3 regions of the Ferdinandcohnia sp. Marseille-Q9671 genome follow, and region 1 is predicted to be linked to each of the others. Evidence: predicted binding sites of a transcription regulator. Region 1 holds the regulator's gene; each other region holds the start of a gene.
What was found. The regulator LexA, encoded in region 1, represses DNA repair genes until DNA is damaged. The targets are predictions, from matches to a motif close to CGAACATATGTTCG.

Region 1 (2,284 bases):
CAGAAAGACCAACTGACTTAGCTTTTTTTGCAAGTGTATTGATCCGATCTATTTTATCTTTTGAAAGCATAGAATATCTCCTTAAAATTATCTTTTCTAAATCATAGTTCATAGTACTAGAAGAAAAGGTATTTTACAAGTATTCTACATCCCTCTATTCTTCACAATTTTATGTAAATGCAAGTTAACTTGCTGTTATAAAAACCATGCCCATACTTAACAACAGAAAAAGAATATAATAGATAAACCCGCTTTGTAATTTTTTCAACATCTTGTTTCACTCCTATAAGAATGTTCGTTCGCATTTGTTGATTTTATTATAAACCGAACAAATGTTTTGTGTCAACAAAAATTCGAACTTATGTTTGTATAAACTAGTAAAACATGCTATACTCTACTTAAGAATTTCGGTATTTTTAATAACCAAAGGTTCTCACCGAACACTTTCAAAAGGAATGAAAATACATAGAACAATATAAAAATTACTATATAGGGGATGAGCGGGATGACAAAGCTTTCTAAAAGACAGCAGGATATTTTGAATTACATTAAACAAGAAGTCAAAGACAAGGGTTATCCACCTTCCGTGAGGGAAATAGGAGAAGCTGTAGGACTAGCTTCAAGTTCTACTGTTCATGGACATTTGTCCCGGCTAGAAAGCAAAGGTTTAATAAGAAGAGATCCAACAAAGCCTCGTGCTATTGAGGTCTTACAGGTCGATGAAAACGAAACAATTCCAACCGCTAACGTTATCAATGTACCTGTAATAGGAAAGGTTACTGCAGGTCAGCCAATAACCGCAGTTGAGAACATTGAGGAGTATTTTCCATTACCTGACCGTTTTGCTGCACACGACGATCAAATTTTTATGCTTGAAATTATGGGTGACAGTATGATTGAAGCAGGAATACTTGATGGAGACTTCGTTATCGTTAGACAACAAATCTCCGCTAACAACGGCGATATCGTGGTTGCAATGACAGAAGAAGATGAAGCTACCGTAAAGCGCTTCTTTAAAGAAAAGGATCATATTCGATTACAGCCAGAGAATTCTATGTTAGACCCAATTATTCTTAAAAATGTATCAATTTTAGGTAAAGTTATAGGTGTCTATCGAAACATTCATTGATAATCCAGGAACATTCAGACGAATGTTCCTTTTGTTTGCAAGAACAAAAGCGCAAGCGCCTTGATCAGCCCCGACAAGCATAAGACGAGACGGTGAGAAGGTTGCTCTTTGACCTTCTTGACGGATTGGCTTATGACCTCGAGGGGCTAGGCGCTGGAGCTGGATGTAGATAAACTCATTTACAACTTGTCCACAAGGTTGATTTTTATAATTTCCTAAACCAAAAAAACCCTCAACACCAATCGTGTCAAGGGTCCATTAAACTTAGTACATTGTCATACATTGCTCACGTTCTCAACGATGAATTTGTGTACGGAACATTATCAAAAACATTTTTATTGACCAGGATAATGCATCTCTTCAAAATAGCATTTCATTTTATTTTTTATAGCATCAAACATTTGTATTGTAGGCGTGTCTTTTTTACGGAAAAAAGTTAAGGATAAAACTCTCCTATAATAAGCGTTCCTCACGCCTATCAAATCTTCCCCTCACCTCACCAACTCATACGTATTAAACTCCCCTTCTGGCGCGGTGTTGAAATAGCTTGTTCCATTAATGTCATAACGCACGGCATAGGTAATCCCACCACCACCATCTCGGATTCCTTTTATCTGGACAGATCCTGTCGATGGTACCGTTAATTCCCTTGGTTTATGCTGAATCATAAAAGATTCCGAAACGGGGGTGCCATCAACCAAAACTTGGACATAGTCGCCGTCCTCTGCTGCATAATCCCAAACCCAAATTTTCGTCTCATCCAGATCAGAGGCATGCGTTATTGTGTAATCCTGCGCCCCTAGATTTTCATCATTTTCAAGGAGTACAACACCTGCGGATATAGCTGTTGAAATTTGGTTTTCAAGTGCATTTCTTGCTGACTCAGACGTATCCACAGTTGTTGTATCCGTGAACAACAGTGCACCAATTCCAATCGCTAACGCAATATATCCTAAACGTTTCATCCCTTTTAACTGTTTCCCTTCAAATACCTTTCCTTTATCTAAAGGCACAGTTTCAATGTTTTCTTTTTGCTCTACGAACTGTGCCTCATTTCCCTGCTGCACACCTTCATCTCTAAATTCAACATCACTATGTTCCTCCCCAAAAGTTTTCATTTGTCCAGCATTCTTTGATTTTTCTTTAGCTCGTTGA
Region 2 (2,284 bases), on a different contig from region 1:
GCATCTCGATAAGAACCCTGCACTATTATGATGAAATTGGATTACTTTCACCTGATAAGCACCCATCATCGGGCCATCGCCAATACACAAACAAAGATCTACTTACCTTGCAGAAAGTTGTTAGTTTCAAATTTCTAGGTTATAGCTTAGAACAAATAGGGGAAATGATTCATGAATCTAGCTTTGACCTTAGTTTAAACGAGTCTTTACAGATTCAGAAAAAAGCTTTTGAAGAGAAGAAAGAGCAGATTGAGTCTGCACTTTCTGCCATTACTCGTACAATAGCGTTACTCCAAGAAGAGGGGGAGGTTGATAGTGCTGTTCTAATGAGTCTGATTAATAGTACCCAAACCGAAAAAGAACAACGTCTTTGGCTAGAGCAGCATACAAAGCCAGACATTGTAGAGTATTTTTATAATAAATCAGAAGAAGAGCGGCTAGCCTTGGATAAGGAGTTTATTCAATTATCAAAAGAAGTTAAGCGTTTATATGGTAAGCCAGTTCATAATCTAGAGGTTCAGGCTATGATAGATAAATACTTGAAAGCTTCCTTTTCTTTTATAGGTGAAGATGCTATGCATGCCTTAGCCGAGTTAAACCTTACAGAGACAGATGAGGAACTTCTCTTAATGAACCTTGAAAAAATGGCACCTTCGCCTTACACAGCAGAAGAGGAAAAGTGGCTCAATGAGGCAATGGAATATTATATGTCTCAGAATATGGTTGATGTTGACGATTCTAAGTGAATTTTAGAAATTTTATTAGACCTTCGGAAATAGGATTTGCCATTTTATGTATGATGCGGATGCTTTTATGAAGCAACTTGTAGTCAAACCATGCGCAAACCTATTTGCGCATGATTTTATTACCTTTTTACTTAAAAACCATGCGCAAGTGGAAGAATGTTACAATTAGTCGTGCTCTCAGCGTATATTTTTCCATTATCTGTATGATGCGAATGGTTTTAGTAATCCACTTGTAGTCAAAGCTGCGCAAAACTCTTTGTTTTATTACCTTTTCACTCGTTAATCCTGTGCCCTCAGAGTGTTTTTTCTCAGACCGGTTTTTTCAAGTCGTTACGTATTCATATATCACATCATTTATGATGTCGTACAGGGCTTCCTCTGGTTCGGCATTCTGCCGCTTTTTGATCTTTATGATTAATCCTCTATAATCCTCTTCAGATAATGGCACGGAATCGCTATCGTGCTGATATTGATAAAAGTAATTTCGAATCAATTTTCGAATGAATTTCTCATCCATTAAACGGCACCTCTTTTTCTACTTACCCTATTATAGTACGTTTCCGAAATGATTCTCCACTAACTTCTGTTTTAAATTTCCATTGAAATCGAACGTATATTCTCTTATCATTAAGAATATGATACGAACATACATTCTTTTTGGAGATGATGTACATGGTGGATTACAGCAAGCTACCCGTTCAAAAGATTTTGTGCGTGGATATAAAGAGCTTTTACGCAAGCTGTGCCGCAGTTTTATTAGGTCTTGATCCGCTTGAGTGCTATTTGGCGGTCGTCGGGGATACGGAGAGACAGGGAAGTATCGTACTTGCGGCTTCGCCAAAACTAAAGCAAGAATTTGGGATAAAAACAGGATCAAGATTGTTTGAAATCCCAAAGGATCCAAGAATTCAGCTTGTGAATCCCAAAATGGCAACCTATTTACGAATTTCAACTGAAATTACAAGGCTTTTTAATCGATATGTACCGAAAAGTGCAATCCATGTTTATAGCGTAGATGAAAGTTTTATAAAAATTGATGGGACCGAGAAATTATGGGGAGATGCGACAACAATCGCTCGTAAAATAAAACAAGAACTTGAGGCTGAGTATGGTCTTACCTGTGCAATCGGGATTGGACCTAATATGCTGATGTCAAAGCTTTGCTTAGATTTGGAAGCGAAGAAAAAAGGAATTGCAGAATGGACGTATGAAGATATTCCCGAAAAACTATGGCCAGTTTCTCCATTACGGGAAATGTGGGGAATCGGGAGTAGGGTAGAACGGACCTTACATGGGATGGGAATCACGACAGTTGGTCAGCTTGCCCATTACCCACTCGAACTGCTTGAAAAGAAATTTGGAGTTATGGGAAATCAGCTTTATTACCATGCGTGGGGTGTTGATTTATCAGAAATTGGTGCTCCTATTATGCAGGGACAAATTAGCTTTGGGAAAAGCCAGGTTCTTTTGCGTGATTACCCGGACCCAGAAGAAGTAAAGCATGTAATTCTAGAGATGTGTGAAGAGGTAGCAAGACG
Region 3 (2,284 bases), on a different contig from region 1:
ATCTTCATGTACGATTTTAAAGAGTGGAGACATGTATTTAAACTTGATCCAAATAAAGAACTAAACGATGAGCAATTAGAGGCAATATGTGAATCCGGAACGGACGCCATTATTGTCGGAGGAAGTGATGGTGTAACATTAGATAATGTACTTTCTCTAATGTCACGTATCCGTCGTTATACAGTACCATGTGTATTGGAAATTTCAAATATTGAGTCAGTGACCCCTGGCTTTGATTTATACTTTATCCCGACTGTATTAAATAGCAATAGCACAAGATGGATGATGGGATTACATCATGATGCTGTGAGAGAATATGGTGAAGTTATGAATTGGGATGAAATGATTATGCAAGGTTATTGCATACTAAATCATGACTGCAAAGCTGCAAAGCTAACTGGTGCGACTACATCACTGAGTAAGGAAGATGTTGTAGCCTACGCGACCATGGCTGAAAAAATGTTTTCATTACCTATTTTTTATATTGAATATAGTGGCAGCTATGGGGATAAGGAAATTGTCTCTGCGGTGAAAGACACATTACAAACTACAAAGCTATTTTATGGCGGTGGAATTAAAACAGCTGACCAAGCGAAAGAAATGGGTAGGTATGCAGACACGATCGTCGTAGGAAATAGTGTGTATGAAGACCTAAATTCCGCACTTAAAACGGTACAGGCTGTTAAGGGGTAATCCTTATTGAAATCATATATAAATATCATGTAAAATAGAACATATGTTTGATATGCTTTTTCTAGGTCTAGGGAATCATTCAGACTAGGTAAGGTGTAGCCTCTTTGTGGACTCAGATTTATTAATAATCTGGGTGCAGATTGTCAAGGCGTATTTGATGATGGGACGGTGAAGAATATGCAATTTATCAGCAATAAATTACTAGCGGGTTTAAATAAAGAACAACAAGAGGCTGTGAAAGCAACAGATGGTCCTCTGTTAATTATGGCAGGTGCGGGAAGTGGTAAAACCCGTGTGTTAACACATAGAATAGCCTATTTAATGGTTGAAAAAGAAGTAGCGCCGTGGAATATTTTAGCAATTACTTTTACCAATAAGGCCGCTAGGGAAATGAGAGAGCGTGTTCAAGGCATCCTTGGTGGAGCTGCGGATGAAATTTGGATATCTACGTTCCACTCCATGTGTGTACGAATCTTACGAAGAGATATTGACCGTATGGGGTTCAACCGCAATTTTTCAATATTAGATTCAACGGACCAACTTTCCGTGATTAAAAGTATTTTGAAAGAAAAGAATCTCGATCCGAAAAAATATGATCCACGAATGATACTTGGGATGATTAGTAGTGCTAAAAATGAGCTAACAACTCCTGAAGAATATGCGAAAACAGCAGGGGGGATGTTTGAACAAGTTGCAAGTGATGTCTATACGCTGTATCAAAAAAGACTTCGGAAAAACCAATCGCTTGATTTCGATGATTTAATCATGACGACAATCCAACTGTTTCAAAGAGTTCCTGAGGTATTGGAATTTTACCAACGAAAGTTTCAGTATATCCATGTAGACGAGTATCAAGATACAAACCGTGCTCAATATATGTTGGTTAAACTACTTGCTTCAAGGTTTAAGAACCTATGTGTTGTCGGTGATTCCGATCAGTCGATTTATCGTTGGCGTGGTGCAGATATTGCTAATATCCTTTCTTTTGAAAAAGATTATAGTAACGCGAAAGTGATCCTTCTTGAACAGAATTACAGGTCAACGCAGCGAATTCTACAAGCAGCAAATCAAGTAATTGAAAACAATGTGAATCGAAAACCTAAAAAACTTTGGACTGAAAATGATGAAGGGAAAAAAATTTCATATTTCCGTGCAGATAGTGAATCAGGCGAGGCACAATTTGTCGCTGGGAAAATACGTGAATTAGTCGATAGTGGAAAGCGTTCCTTTGCAGATATCGCCATTTTATATCGAACAAATGCTCAATCCCGTGTAATGGAGGAAGTTTTATTAAAGTCTAATATTTCCTACCAGATCGTGGGCGGAATCAAGTTCTATGACCGAAAAGAAATCAAGGACTTATTGGCGTATTTACGTGCGATTGCGAACCCTGATGATGATATTAGCTTAACAAGAATTATTAATGTTCCTAAACGAGGGATTGGCGCAACTTCAATTGACAAAATTGCGAACTACGCAATTGGGCAGGACATTTCTATGTTTAAAGCACTGCAAGAGGTTGAGCAGATTGGGTTAAGCGCAAAAATAACAAATTCGCTTAGGGAGTTTAGAGATTTAATTTATAACTGGG

Region 2: the regulator LexA is predicted to act here: its motif matches at 1,388-1,401, upstream of ACWNMY_RS03245 (YqzH family protein).
Region 3: the regulator LexA is predicted to act here: its motif matches at 730-743, upstream of pcrA (DNA helicase PcrA).

What each region holds. Positions count from the first base shown of each region.
Region 1 covers NZ_CDRJTA010000004.1:1,071,313-1,073,596, reverse strand. The annotation lists gene ACWNMY_RS20540 (DUF896 domain-containing protein) at 1-70, opposite strand, end outside; gene lexA (transcriptional repressor LexA) at 506-1,129, shown strand; gene ACWNMY_RS20530 (hypothetical protein) at 1,621-2,284, opposite strand, start outside.
Region 2 covers NZ_CDRJTA010000001.1:598,759-601,042, reverse strand. The annotation lists gene ACWNMY_RS03250 (MerR family transcriptional regulator) at 1-746, shown strand, start outside; gene ACWNMY_RS03245 (YqzH family protein) at 1,069-1,263, opposite strand; gene ACWNMY_RS03240 (Y-family DNA polymerase) at 1,419-2,284, shown strand, end outside.
Region 3 covers NZ_CDRJTA010000003.1:20,031-22,314, forward strand. The annotation lists gene ACWNMY_RS12845 (heptaprenylglyceryl phosphate synthase) at 7-693, shown strand; gene pcrA (DNA helicase PcrA) at 871-2,284, shown strand, end outside.